Regions from separate parts of the Salinithrix halophila genome, predicted to be linked through region 1. Evidence: predicted binding sites of a transcription regulator. Region 1 holds the regulator's gene; the other holds the start of a gene.
What was found. Region 1 encodes LexA, which represses DNA repair genes until DNA is damaged. Its sites were predicted from a motif close to CGAACATATGTTCG; they were not measured.
Positions count from the first base shown of each region.

Region 2: a site for LexA is predicted at 6,073-6,086, ahead of ruvC (crossover junction endodeoxyribonuclease RuvC). Genes of this name have one in related genera too.

Region 1 covers NZ_JBHSAP010000018.1:306,023-313,500, reverse strand. Annotated here, with positions in the region: gene ACFOUO_RS14505 (acetate kinase) at 1-835, shown strand, start outside; gene ACFOUO_RS14500 (pyridoxal phosphate-dependent aminotransferase) at 923-2,104, shown strand; gene ACFOUO_RS14495 (hypothetical protein) at 2,255-2,692, opposite strand; gene ACFOUO_RS14490 (SRPBCC family protein) at 2,926-3,387, opposite strand; gene lexA (transcriptional repressor LexA) at 3,479-4,105, opposite strand; gene ACFOUO_RS14480 (hypothetical protein) at 4,431-4,892, opposite strand; gene hemY (protoporphyrinogen oxidase) at 5,010-6,413, opposite strand; gene hemH (ferrochelatase) at 6,406-7,350, opposite strand; gene hemE (uroporphyrinogen decarboxylase) at 7,366-7,478, opposite strand, start outside.
Region 2 covers NZ_JBHSAP010000018.1:603,008-610,485, forward strand. Annotated here, with positions in the region: gene ACFOUO_RS16020 (phosphatase PAP2 family protein) at 23-871, shown strand; gene yajC (preprotein translocase subunit YajC) at 971-1,279, opposite strand; gene tgt (tRNA guanosine(34) transglycosylase Tgt) at 1,340-2,482, opposite strand; gene queA (tRNA preQ1(34) S-adenosylmethionine ribosyltransferase-isomerase QueA) at 2,592-3,623, opposite strand; gene ACFOUO_RS16040 (DUF2905 domain-containing protein) at 3,700-3,918, opposite strand; gene ruvB (Holliday junction branch migration DNA helicase RuvB) at 3,915-4,913, opposite strand; gene ruvA (Holliday junction branch migration protein RuvA) at 4,936-5,550, opposite strand; gene ruvC (crossover junction endodeoxyribonuclease RuvC) at 5,547-6,053, opposite strand; gene ACFOUO_RS16060 (hypothetical protein) at 6,355-6,828, shown strand; gene ACFOUO_RS16065 (metal ABC transporter solute-binding protein, Zn/Mn family) at 7,104-7,478, shown strand, end outside.

The DNA of each region.
Region 1 (7,478 bases):
GCACAACCCACCCAACCTCCTGGGAATCGATGCCGCCCAGCATAGCCTTCCCCACGCTTCCCATGTGGCTGTATTTGACACGGCCTTTCATCAAACGATGCCAACACACAGTTATTTGTACGCTCTGCCCCGGGTATTGTATCGGAAGCACAAGGTACGCCGGTACGGCTTTCATGGAACTTCCCATCAGTATGTTGCTCACCAGGCAGCAGAGCTTCTCGGCAGGCCGCTGGAAGAGTTGAAGCTCATTTCCTGCCATATCGGAAACGGAGCCAGTTGCACAGCAATTGAAAACGGGCTCTCTATCGATACCAGTATGGGTATGACCCCGCTGGAAGGTCTGATGATGGGAACCCGGTGCGGAGATATCGACCCGGCGATCGTTCCTTTCGTGATGGCGAAAGAGGAGCTCACTCTCGGAGAAGTGACTTCGATGATGAACAAACACAGCGGACTGGTGGGAGTATCGGGTCTCTCCAGCGACATGCGGGAGATCACGGAAGGAGCGTTCGAAGGCGACAAAAATGCCCGTCTCGCTCTGGAAATGTATACGTATCGACTACGTAAACAGATTGGAGCTTATACAGCGGCGCTAGACGGTGTCGATGCGATTATCTTTACAGCTGGTGTGGGGGAAAACGCCTCGATTGTCCGCGAATGGACGGTAAACCGGATGAATTACCTAGGGGTAGAATTGGATCGAGAGAAAAATGCGGATCTTCCCAAAGGTCCCCAAGTGATCAGCACCCCGGAATCCCAGGTGAAGGTGCTCGTGATCCCCACCGATGAAGAACTGATGATTGCCAGAGAAACCCGACGGCTCGTCCGAGATTGAATAACAACAGACCGGCCCACAGCGGAGCCGGTCTGTGTTACAATACTCCCATCCCATGTACTGAATCAGAGAGGAGAAGCGCGATCAATGAAATTGTCCCGTAGGGTACAAAGTCTGACGCCTTCAAAAACGATCGAAATTACTGCTACTGCTAAGGAATTAAAAAAACAAGGCCACGATGTCATCGTACTGGGTGCGGGTGAACCCGATTTCAACACGCCGGACCATATCCTAGAAGCTGCCGACAAAGCGATGCGAGAAGGTCTGACCAAATATACCCCTGCAGGTGGTATCGCTGAACTGAAAGAAGCGATTGTCGCTAAATTTAAGAACGACAACGGCTTGCACTATGAGACGGATCAGATTGTGGTGACAGTGGGGGCTAAACACGCCCTTTACAACCTATTTCAGGTCATCCTGGACGAAGGGGATGAAGTGATTATCCCAGCCCCTTACTGGGTGAGTTACATCGAGCAGGTAAAACTGGCCGGTGGGGTGCCGGTGATTATCGAGGGTTTGGAAGAGAACCAGTTCAAGGTGACGCCTGATCAGGTGAAGGAAGCCGTCACCGATAAAACGGTCGCCTTCTTAATTAATAGCCCCTCCAATCCGACCGGATCCATGTATAGCCGGGAAGAGCTGGAGGCTCTTGGCCAGGTGTGTTTGGATAAAGAACTTCTCATCATATCCGATGAGATCTATGAAGATCTCATTTACGGAGACGAAACATCCGTCAGCATCGCTTCGCTCAGCCCCGAATTGAAGGAACGAACGATTGTCATCAACGGGGTGTCTAAGACGTATTCGATGACAGGTTGGCGGATCGGGTATGCGGCAGGGGATTCCCGTATCATCAAGGGGATGTCCAGCCTCTCCAGCCACAGCACATCCAACCCGACTTCGATCGCTCAATATGCTGCTTTGGAAGCTTTGACGGGAGATCAGGAGCCCGTCCGGAACATGCTGGCCGCTTTCCGCCAACGTCGTGATTATGTTTTGGGGCGGCTGCAACAGATGGCCGGTGTAAAATGCGCCACTCCTGAGGGAGCCTTCTATGTGTTCGCCAATGTCAAGGAAGCGGCTGCCCGTGGAGGCTTTGAGAATGCAGATGCCTGGGTGAAAGCCCTCCTGAAAGAAGAAAAGGTGGCGATGGTTCCAGGTTCAGCCTTTGGCTTTCCCGATCATGTTCGAATCTCCTACGCCACTTCCATGGATCAGTTGAAAGAAGCGATGGACCGGATGGAGCGTTTCACCCAAACCCGTTCCTGATGGCACCACCAAAAGAACCTCCTTGCCAGGCCAGGCGGGAGGCTCTTTTGAACTTTGGGATTTATGCTGAAGGAGGGTAGAAGCGGTCGGGGCTGAGAGGCGGCCCCAGGAGGGAGGATCCGTGCTGTCCAGAGAAAATGAGCGGCTTTGTCACGCATCCATTTCTCTAGGCAGTTCAACCTTGCCCGTAGCAGGATCACAGGTTCCAATCTTAACGGACTGCAGTCCCCATTCCCGAAGAGATTCACGCATCTTTAACACCAAATCAGTACGACTTCTGCAAACGGTGGGAACGATGACGGTGGTCTTTCCCTTCCCGCTGAAGATCTGCAATTGATGGGCGGTTTCCGCGCTTTGAAAAGTGGAGCAAGTCTCGACTTCGATAATATGGAAGATGGAATCCTTGAAGGCGATGATATCGGGTTTAAAATTTTCTCCAAGGACGGGGGGGACGCCATCTGACCATTCGATAGAATCAGCCTTGATTAAAAACCCTTTCCGCACCAGCTCTTTAGCGACTGCTTCCACCATGCGATTGTGCTTTTCCTGCCCCTTTGGGGAGCGAGTGGTTTGGGTTTGAGAAGTCAATCCGATGAGCCTCCTTTCCATTTTCTCCATTGTATCACCGGATCTGGCCGCCGGATATTCTCCTTTCGTCTTACTTTCCTCTAGACGGTTCAGCGTAGGATCTACCCTTTTGGGTTTGGGGAAACCAAAAACACCCCCTGCCTTCCAGTGCAGGGGGTGTTTTCCGTGATGAAGCCGGATTTAGTCTATGGTGACAAATTGAGAATCTCGGCTGTCGCACATTTTAGTGCGGTTCAATTATTAAGGGATTGCTCAGCTATTTCCTTGATATATAAGTTTCTTTTTTTCAAAAGACCTTCCATATACTTGGCTAAAAAAAGTTTATCGGCTATGCTGCCCAGAAATCCCCAGGGTGAAGTGTAATCGAATTTATCAATCATCTTAGTTTGATTCTTATAACCCACAAAAAAGTGTTCATGTTTGATTCTTTTAAAAGGTCCCTCTACCATTTCATCAACAAAATAATGTGGTGGATCAAATGCTGTAATCTTAGCCGTCAACCTTTGTTTGAGACCAAAATGAATCGCTTCCCAAGTGACGCTTTCATCTAATCCTATTAGGCCATTTGTGACACCTGCAACAGCCTTTTCATGTGTATGAGAGGTTGATTTCATATGGACGTCAATATTACGGGATAAATCGAAACATGTTTGGATAGGGGCCTTAATATAGAGTTCTAATGTGATAATAGGCATAACACTCACCATCCGCAGTGGGTAGATCGGCAAATATCAATTTCCTGGTGAAGCCCTATTTAAACTATGGCCCAAAAATCATGGTTTTTGTTCAATGAAGCTCTCGGAAGAGACCCACAACCTTCCCGAGGATGGCCACCTCAGGAAGGAGGATGGGTTCCATGTTATCGTTTTCGGGTTGCAGGCGGATATGGTCTTTTTCTTTATAGAAACGTTTGACGGTCGCTTCGTGTTCTGCAGTCATAGCCACGATCATGTCGCCGTTATCGGCTGACTGTTGTTGGCGAACCAGGACGAAGTCACCATCTAAGACACCGGCATTAATCATGCTGTCACCTCGAACGGAGAGAAGAAAGACGGAATCGTCACCGCCTACCATACGGCGGGGGAGAGAGAAGTAATCTTCCACGTTTTCCACCGCAGTGATGGGCTCGCCAGCAGTCACTTTCCCGACGAGGGGGACCATCACGGTGTTGGCCGCTAAGTCGGGGACCGCTTCCAGATCTTCTCCCAGCACTTCGATCGCTCGAGGCTTGGTAGGGTCTCGCCGGATCAGGCCTTTTTTCTCGAGCCGGGCGAGGTGGCCGTGGACGGTGGAACTAGAAGCCAAACCGACGGCTTCTCCAATTTCCCTCACGGATGGTGGATACCCTTTTTTCCGGACTTCCTGTTTTATGTAGTTTAAAATGGCTTGTTGCCGCGGTGATAACTTAGCCATGATCTTTATCCCCTTTCCGCTCGTTTCGTTTATCCGCCAGTCCCTTCGGAATCTAAAAGTCAGGGTATTTTCCTACAGTATACACGATTACGGAAGGCAGGACAAACATAGGTTCGAATTTCTGTGCGATCTGATATTGGGCGATTTCCAAGTTGGGCCTCACGGTGGAAGAGATAAAACGAAGCGACGGGATTCAGATCGCAGTAGCTGTTCTCCGCACATCGATGCACTTATGGTTCTGTAGGTAAGTAGGAACCCGTACGTATCGGCAGTTCCTTCAGGTTGCAACAAAAAAACAGCTGGACGACAGCTGTTTTTTTGTGGGTCAACGGTATTGAATGTAGGTGATTTCTTTCTTGAGCTCCCCTAATCCTTCCATGCTATGAAGGACAATGACAGGTACGATATCATCTTTGGTGGCGTCGGAGAGGGCGATGTTGACCAATTTTATATCATGATAGATGAAGGAAAAATCGATATGGTAGCGGACGTCCTGGGCATTGATCTGATGGTCGACTTTCCGGAGGTCACCACTTAATTTATTGAGCCGTTCTACAAGTTTTCGTTTCATTTCTCTGTTGAGTTTGTAGTTGGAGTATTGCTCGATCGTAATCTTGTATGTATCGGAGATTTCGTTGAGGAGGTGGTGACCTTTCAACTCCTTGAATTCATCGATATATTCTTGCGTGCGGTGTTTTTCGTAGAAGCCGTTCATCACCAAGGTGATTGCCACGACGACGATATAGACGAGAACAACGCGCAGCAGGCGCTTTAGCTTATCGTTCACAGGGTTCCCTCCTGCCTGTACACTTCTTCATACCCCATATATATGGACAGGGAGGCGAGGTTATGATGGCCTCGCCTGATGAACCCACGAAAAAAACCCCGACCGGGGTTTTTTTCGTTATCTCTCAGCAAAGAGTCGGCTCAAAGTATCCTGTACCGCCTGTTTCCCCTGATTGATACAATCGGGGATTCCGATACCAGCGTAGGAGGCACCAGCCAGGTAAAGGCCGGGTAGTTGGTGACGAATTTCCTCTCTCAGACGGTTGAGCCATTGAGCGTGGCCAACGGCGTACTGAGGCATGGCTTTCGGCCAGCGGGTGATTCGGGTAAAAACAGGAGGATTGTGGATCGATAGGATCCGGCGCATGTCCTCCCGGACACGACCAATGATGACTTCATCGGGCTCGTCGACGATGGTTTCGTCCCCAGAACGTCCCACATAGCATCGGATAAGGGCTTTTTCGGGAGGAACCGTATGGGGCCACTTCCGATGGGTCCAAGTGCAGGCGGTGATGGTGGTGTCTTCCCGCCTGGGAACGACGAACCCGGTACCATCCAGTTCAAGGGGCACATCTATCGCCTCAAAGCCCAATATGACTGTCGCCACGGAAGTGGGAGGAATCTCTTCAGGAGACGCAGGGAGGTTGTATCGACTAAGCAGGCGGCGGGTCACTTCATAGGGAGGGGTCGCGATGATTCCGTCTGCGGTGATGACCTCCCCCTCGGTAAGGGTGACCCGATACCCCTCTGCGGTCTTTTCTACCTCACGAAGCGAGGTGTTTTTCTTGACGGAAGAAGCCGGTAAGGTTTTTTCAATCGCTTCCACAAGGCTTTCCAAGCCCCGTTTTAGGGTGAGGAATTGTCCTTTTGGACGGCTGATTGCCTGTTTCGGTCGATTTTTTTTCATGCCCAGGATCAGACTGCGGTGTTTGGCTTCCATCTCGGCAAATTGGGGAAAGGTCGCTTGCAGGCTCAAGTGGTCAAGGTTACCTGCGTAGATGCCGGAAAGCAACGGTTCAATCAGCCGATCAACCACTTCATCTCCCAGCCGACGACGAAAAAAGGCCCCCACCGAGGTATCTCCCGCTGATTTTCGACGGGGGAGGAACAGATCTGCCGCCGCCCGCAGCTTTCCGGCAGGGGAGAAGAGTCGGGTGGTCACAAAGGAGCTCAGCTGGGTTGGAATACCCATAACAGCTCCTTCCGGGATCGGGATCAGTTGGTGATTTTGTAGAATATAGGCTTGGCCTGTCCGGTTGCGTACCAACTCTTCTTCCATCCCAAGATCTGCTACGAGTTGTTTGGCGCTGGTTTTCCGCTCCAGAAAGGAATCCGGCCCTTTTTCCATCACGAAACTGTCAGCCCGTTCCGTTTCGATCTTCCCGCCGAGGCGGGAAGTCGCTTCCAGTAGAGTGAACGTCAGCGGAAGGCCTTTCTCCCGCGCTTCCTTCTCCAGGTAAAAAGCAGCAGTGAGGCCCGTAATGCCACCACCGGCAATGACAATATGACGTGGTTTATCCATGACGGATCTCATCCCACTTCCTGGAGACCACGGTGGCCAGGCAGTCGATAAATGCCGGGTTGGCGTTGGGCATTTCGGGTCGGTAGTAGTGAGCGCCGAGCTCATCACAGACTACTTTGCATTCGTAATCATTGTCATAGAGGACCTCCAAGTGCTCCGCGACGAACCCGAGAGGGCAATAAATAAAGGATGTAAACCCGTCTTGATGAAAAAGCGAGCGGGTCAGGTCTTGCACATCAGGGCCTAACCATGGTTCCGGTGTCTGACCGGCGCTCTGCCAGCCGACGGCGTAATTTTGGATACCTGCGGCTTCTGCTACCCGTTTGGCGGTCTCTTTCAACTGTTCCGGATAGGGATCGCCATGTTTGAGGATCTTTTCAGGCAAGCTATGGGCAGAAAAAACGACGACGGTACGTTCTTGTTCCTGTTCCGGTATCCGACGGAGGGTCTCTCGGATTCGCTCAGTCCAGTAGCCAATAAATTTGGGTTCCCGATACCAACTCTCGACGGCATGGATCCGGGGACCACCTAATTTTTCCCCTTCCTCCCGGGCCCGACCGTTATAAGTTTTGACGCTGAAGGTGGAATAGTGGGGGGCCAGGACGATACTGACGGCGTCTTCCAGCCCGTCACGGTTCATCTCTTGGACAGCGTCCTCAATAAAGGGATCGATATGTTTGAGTCCGAGGTAGAGCTGAAAGGTTACGTCCTCGTACATCGTGTTCAGTTTGTCCCGCAGGCGTTCCCCTTGTTCTTCAGTGATGCGGGCGAGAGGAGAGATCCCCCCGATTTTTTCATAGCGGTCTTTTAGATCCTGGAGAAGGTTTTCCGAAGGCTTTCGCCCGTGGCGGATATGGGTGTAATAAGGCTCGATATCCTCCCGTTTGCGGGGAGTTCCGTAAGCCATGACCAGCAGGCCGATTTTTTTCTTGGGCATGACCAAAAAAACACCTCAGTTCTGCTTTGAATAGTCGTGGATGAAGGCGGTAAGCCTTTGTAGGGTTTCCACCCGGACTTCAGGGTAGGTACCATGTCCCAGGTTAAAGATATGACCCGAGTGTTTTG
Region 2 (7,478 bases), 300 kb from region 1:
AAACCGTTCGGAGGTGCGAACGTTGTTTCAATCCGGCACAACGATCCTGCTCACTAGTTTACTTACTTTCCTAACCGTTCTTTTGATATGCCTTCGGAAAAATCCGTTCATTGTTATAAGGGATTTTATCCTCGGTTTAAAACATCATCGATTGCTTTTGTTCCATGTAATTGCCTGCATGGGCATCCTCTTGATGAATAAATTGGAATTGCTGTTAGAACCTCACTTAAACGTTTCGGAAGACTGGACTCCCTACATCGGGATGTTCGAAGAAAACGTCACCCCGATCATTCAGCAGTTATTTATGAATGATTCCTTAACCTATCTAACCACTTATTTTTATGTAATCCTTTTTTCAGTACTTCTTTTCGCTTCCTTGTTTATCTACCACTCGGAACGGGATTTTCGCTCCCTGTATGCCCTACTATACGGGATCGGCTTTAACTATCTGCTGGCCATCCCCTTCTACTTGTTCTTCCCTGTCAATGAAACCTGGCACAGCCACCCGAACATCCAATTCCTCATTCCAACGGTATATCCTGGTTTCGAGGAGCAATATCGAAACTTCTCCGGATTAAACAACTCCTTCCCCAGCCTCCACACTTCTCTTTCGATTACGTTGGCTGTGATTGCATGGCATTCGGTGAACCGGCGTTTCGCCCGGCTCAACCTGCTGTCAGTCGGGGTGATTCTATTTGCCATCCTGTATCTGGGGATCCATTGGTACCTCGACATCATTGCTGGCATCATCCTCGCCTCCGTCAGCCTCGGCCTCGCCTACTGGGCGTGCGAGATACCCCTCGGCACCCCCCGTCCGGGATTATCTCCCCAACGCAAGGCTTCATCAGAACAATACGCCGATCTATCCTAATCCAAAAAACCCGGCCTCTAGGCCGGTTTTTTGGATACACCATTCCTTTCGTGAATATGTAAAAAACCCCGCTAATAGCGGGGCTCCTTCTGCGGAAAGTTACTTCTCTTCCTTTGTTTCCTCTTTCTCTTGGTCTTCCTTCTTCTCTTCAGCCTGGTTAGCTACAGCATTGATGGCGGAACGCTCGAAAAACAGGCGAGTCGTTTCGTTTACCTTCAGGGTGACCCGCTCATCGGTCAGATCCATGATCGTTCCGTGTAATCCGCCAATCGTAACGACCTTATCTCCTTTTTTCAGGGAAGCCAACATCGCGTTCCGTTCCTTTTGCCGTTTCTGTTGCGGACGGAGAAGCAGGAAGTAGAAGATCCCGAAAATGATGATGAGAGGAAGGATTTGGGTCAGATTCATTCTTTTGCCTCCTTGAGATGGTTGTTGGTATACATCAAGGTTAAACCGGGTTCAAACGGGTTAAAAGCCACGCCGGTGCGCTTCTTCAACGGAGCCGTAGTACTTTTCAAAGAAAGCGTTACGGTAGTCGCGCAGGCGGTCTTGCCGGATGGCCTCCCTTACCCCCTCCATGAGCCGAAGAAGGAAATAGAGGTTGTGATACGTGGTTAACCGCAAGCCGAAGGTCTCATCCGCCTTGATCAGATGCCGGAGATATGCCCGGGAGTAGTTGCGACAGGTGTAACAATCGCACTCCGGATCCAGAGGAGAGAAGTCCCGGGCATAGCGGGCGTTTCGGACCACAAGCCGACCTTGGCTAGTCATGGTCGTCCCATTACGGGCAATCCGGGTGGGAAGCACACAGTCAAACATGTCGACCCCGCGCATCACCCCTTCTACCAGTGCATCCGGAGAGCCCACCCCCATCAGGTAGCGCGGTTTCTCCTTGGGCAAAAGGGGAGTCGTGTGTTCCAAGGCCTCGTACATCAATTCCTTGGGCTCCCCGACGGAGAGTCCACCGATGGCATAACCCGGAAGGTCAACCGACGTAATCTGACGGGCGCTCTCCTCCCGCAGATCCCGGTACATGCCCCCTTGGACGATTCCGAAGAGGCCTTGCTCCTCAGGCCGCCGATGAGCTTCAACGCACCGTTGCAACCAGCGGTAGGTACGATCCATGGAGCTACGTACATAGTCCCGGTCAGCCGGATACGGGGGACACTCGTCAAAGGCCATGATAATATCCGCCCCCAGAGAGTTCTGGATCTCAATCGATTTTTCCGGGCTGATAAAGAGGGGTTCCCCGCTCAGGTGGGAGCGGAAGGAGACGCCCTCCTCAGTGATTTTACGCAGATCCGACAGGCTAAATACCTGAAAACCCCCACTGTCGGTCAGGATAGCCCGATCCCAGTTCATGAACCGGTGAAGACCGCCGGCCTCTTCCACCACATCGTGGCCCGGTCGGAGAAAGAGGTGGTATGTATTGGCCAGAATAATGCGGCTACCTATCTCCTTCAATTCTTCCGGACTCATCGTTTTGACCGTAGCCAGCGTTCCCACCGGCATAAAAACAGGGGTCTCAATCGTACCGTGAAGGGTATGTATGCGCCCGAGGCGGGCACCAGTCTGTTTGCATGTCTTAATCAACTCGTAATGAACGGCCAAGGCTGCTCCTCCTACTCGTACCATTATACCTTAGTCCTAATCCTAGATAAACCTATCGGTGGATAGTTGAGACGGAAATGTGTGACAATGCGCTGAACATGGCTTCCTGTCACACAATCAGCATGGCATCCCCAAAGCTGAAAAACCGATACCGTTCCTCCACCGCTTCCCGATACGCCTGCAAGGTAAATTCTGTACCGGCAAAGGCGCTCACCAACATAATGAGTGTCGATTTTGGCAGATGAAAATTGGTCAGCAACCGATCGACAACACGGTATTCATACCCCGGATAGATAAAGATATCGGTCCATCCACTGGCGGCCCGGACTTCACCGAAATCCCGAGCAATTGTCTCCAACGTCCGGACAGAGGTAGTGCCAACCGCGACCACCCGATTCCCATTGCTCTGAGCCTCCCGGATCAGCCCAGCCGCTTCTTCCGAGAGTTCATAATACTCGGCGTGCATGCGATGTTCCTCCACGGATTCGGCGCTTACAGGACGAAACGTACCTAACCCCACATGCAAAGTCAGTGTGGCCACTCGAACACCCTTCTCTTCCGCCCGTCTCAGCAGTTCCGGTGTGAAATGAAGGCCGGCAGTCGGTGCCGCAGCGGATCCGACTTCGGCAGAATAAACCGTCTGGTATCGCTCCCCTTCTTCCAATTCCTCATGGATATAGGGAGGAAGGGGCATTTTCCCCAATTCCTCGAGCAGCTTTTCCAAATCTGACACCGCATATTCCAGACGGAAGATGCGGCCACCAGCAACTTCCGCCTCCCTCTCTACGACCGCTCGCAGCTTTCCGTTGCCGAATTGAACCACAGTTCCCGGTTTAACCCGCTTGGCCGGTTTGACCAGCGCTTCCCAACGATCCTCTCCCAAAGGTTTTAATAACAGCACTTCAATCCGGGCTCCTGTCTCCTCCTTGCTCCCGATGAGACGAGCCGGCCTTACTCGGGTATTATTCAGTACCAATACATCACCCGGTTGAAGGTATTCCAATAAATCGGGAAACCGCCGGTGCTGAACGGAACCGTCCTTCCGATCCAACACCATCAGGCGGGAGGAGGATCGGTCTTTTAAGGGTGTCTGAGCAATCAATTCTTCGGGGAGATCAAAATCAAATAAGGACACATCCATTTATCAAAAGCTCCAATCCATATCAATTTATCCCTTAGGGTACCCGATGAGCTCATACATGAGAAACGCCCGCTCCTCACCGGAACAGGCGAATCAAATACAGGACAACCGACAGGACGACGCTGATCAGAATGCTGGTGACGACCGGAAAGTAGAACTTGAAGTTTTCCTTCTCAACCACGATGTCCCCCGGTAGACGTCCCAAGTGGAGGAACCGACCACCTACCTGCCACAAGAGACCGATTACCACGAGAGCGATACCGACGAAGATCAGTAGTTTGGCAATCGGGTTCATTGGGGATTTTCCACTCCAAAGTGTTGGTAACAGCGGGGGGTGGCCATTCTGCCTCGAGGAGTCCGTTGCAAAAAACCAATTTGCATCAGGTACGGTTCGTAAACATCTTCTACGGTATGGGCCTCCTCCCCGATTGTAGCCGCAATCGTTTCCAACCCTACCGGTCCTCCTCGAAAATGGTCGATAATTGAACGCAGCAATTTGTGATCCACCTGATCCAATCCCAGTTTATCCACCTGAATCCGATCCAATGCGTCCCGTGCAGCCTCTGCCGTAATGATTCCTTCCCCCTGCACCTGGACAAAGTCACGCACCCGCTTCAGAAGGCGATTGGCTACCCGGGGGGTTCCTCTGGCCCGACATGCAACCTCTTCAGCCCCATCCTCCCGGATCGCTATACCGAGCAGGTCTGCCGACCGGGAAACGATTAGGGAAAGTTCTTCCAGCGTATAATACTCCAGCCGGCTCATCACCCCAAACCGGTCCCGAAGGGGGGATGAGAGAGAGCCCGCCCGTGTCGTCGCCCCTACCAGGGTGAAAGGGGGCAGATCAAGGCGAACGGATCGTGCACTGGGCCCTTTGCCAATCACAATGTCGAGGGCAAAGTCCTCCATCGCCGGATAGAGGACTTCTTCCACACTTCGGTTGAGCCGATGAATCTCGTCGATAAAGAGGAGATCCCCATGCTGCAGGTTGGTCAAAATCGCGGCCAGATCCCCTGGACGTTCAATAGCGGGGCCTGAAGTCGTCCGCACTTGGACTCCCAACTCATTGGCAATGATATGAGAAAGGGTGGTTTTCCCCAGCCCCGGCGGACCGTAGAGCAAGACATGATCCAGCGTCTCTTGCCGCATCTTAGCCGCTTCTATGTACACCTTTAGGTTGTCTTTCACACGGGCCTGGCCGATATATTCTTTTAAATAACGAGGACGCAGACTGAATTCAACGGTTTCGTCCTCCATCGCCATATGGGAAGAGATGATCCTCTCCTCCATTCCATCCCTCCTCCTTTTCCTCTCAACCCTTCACCGATACCTGAAGTGCTCTCCGGATCCAGCCATCCAAGGCGGGTTCCTCATCCTCAAAAGAGTCCCGTGCTTGCCGGACAGCCGCTTCCGCTTCCCCTTCATTATAGCCCAGGGCCATAAGGGCTTCAATTGCCTCCGCTAAGGCGGGGGAACCAGGTCTAGAGGCTTCTTTCGGAAGGTCCGATTCTGCCAACAGACGGGTCCAACCCGCCTTTTCCAGCTTGTCCTTCAGGTCGAGGACGATGCGTTGGGCTGTTTTCTTGCCGATCCCAGGCAGTTTGGTCAAAAAACGGAGATCTTCCCGCTGTACCGCTTCCACCAGCGTGGCCGGAGACCCCGCCCCGATCACCGCAAGGGCTACCTTGGGCCCGATGCCGGATACCTCCAGAAGCAGGCGAAACAGATCCCGCTCTTCAGCATCCTTAAAGCCGTACAACAATTGGGCATCTTCCCGTACAACATGATGGGTAAAAATGCGGATTTCTTCCCCTTCTTTCCATTGAAAGGGGTTGGCGCAGAACAAGCGGTAACCCACTCCTGCTGCCTCAACGACAACGGTATCGACGGTGTGGTAGGCTACCCGTCCTCGGACATAATCGATCATCTTTTCCACCCCCGGGTGTCGATTCGATCGGTAAAGGTCGTTGAGTGAGCCTGGCAGATAGCGACACCGAGAGCGTCCGCCACATCATCGGGGCGTGGGATTTCTGGAAGAGTGAGCAGCATTTTAACCATCTCCTGCACCTGTTTCTTTTGCGCTCCGCCATAACCCACTACCGCCATCTTTACTTCCATCGGCGTATATTCGGTGATAACAGCCCCAGCCTCCTCCGCCGCCAGCGTTAACACTCCCCGAGCTTGGCCAACATCGAAAGCCGTTGTCACGTTTCGGTTGAAAAAAAGTTTTTCAATCGCCACCACATCAGGGCGGTACCGGGCAAATAACGCCGTACTGGCATCATAAATCTGCTTCAGCCGGGTCGAGGTAGCCGTTTTTGCCGGCGTTTGGATACTGCCGTAATCGACGGCTTTCAGTTGATTACCCCGTCGGTCGACAACCCCGTACCCAACGATGGCGATCCCCGGATCGATCCCCATAATTCTCACAAAAGCCCCTCCCACTCTGCGAACATTCATTCTCCCATGAGGCTGATTATATCACATTCCATGAGTGTTTCGCCCCACGTCGCACATCGGTATATAAATGCCTTCCCGGCACTTTATCTGGCTAAATATCCGCAAGGAATCTTTCTACGGAAAGGGACTCTTGGAAAACAAACGATTGTGATAAGCGATACACGAATTTATGTATCCCCTTATAAAAAGGGGGAATGGAAGCGACAATTCAAGCGGAAACTCGTAGGGAGGAGCTTGCCCCTCACATCCGACCCTATGGGAGTGAATGACAATGAATAGAAATCGATGGATGTCCCTCCTTCTCCATTTGGCTGTATGGGGAATGTTGTCCGGCTGCGCCCAGAATTTAACCGCCCCGGAAAAAGCCGCCGTACGGTTCTACAAGGAAGTCTGGGTAGAGGGGAACGTAGAGCAGGCACAGCGGATGTTAGACCGCCCCGACAAAGTGAAAGAAATCGGCTGGCGGGTGCAAGAAGTCCAAAATGAGGAAAGAAAAAACCCCCCCATCCTTCTCGTTCAGTCCCCCACGGACCGTCAGATGGGGACTCATACCATCCTGATCCACCGCCCTTCGGACAAACGAGATTATAAAGTGCGTCTCCAACTCCGGAACGGGGAATGGAAAGTGGTTAAATTCGAACAGAACTTTGACCCCCGGGCTGGTGGTTATGTCAGCCAAGATGCCTACCAACGCCTTGGTCAAGAATATCCTGAGATTCAATGGAAACGGGTGGATAGCCCGTAGCCCTCAGAACCCCTTCCAAACCGATGGCTCCCCCGAAGTGTTCGGGGATTTTTTGTTTTGATTCATCCCCGTACCTCTGAAACAAATGGCCCCTCCTCCCGATCACGAAAAGGATTGACATTCTTTTACGCATGCGCATAAAATGGAGGTGACGATTTTTTGCCCTAGGGCAAAAATTGTTTCCTTGGTTAAAATAGCTTTGTCCATGAAAAAAATATGCCCAAAAGAATGTATTTATCAACGGGGCAACATTCATTCAACGGAGGTACAAACAGATGAAAAGAACCCATGCCCGACGCGCCATACCCCTCTTTTGCCTCTTCCTTCTTTCTTCCCTCCTCCTGAGCGCCTGCGGAACCCAAGGGGAATCCTCCATCCCACAAGACCGCCCCATCGAGGTGACTGCCACCACCGGGATGGTGGGAGATATCGTCAAAAACGTCGGTGGAGACCGCGTAAAGGTCACCACCTTAATGGGACCCGGGGTAGACCCTCACCTATACAAGGCATCGCAAGGGGACATTAACAAATTGAACCATGCAAACATGATCTTTTACAATGGACTCCATCTTGAAGGGAAAATGACCGACATCCTGAAAAAGATCGGTGAAGAAAAGCCCGTGACAGCCGTCGCCGACGATATTGACAAA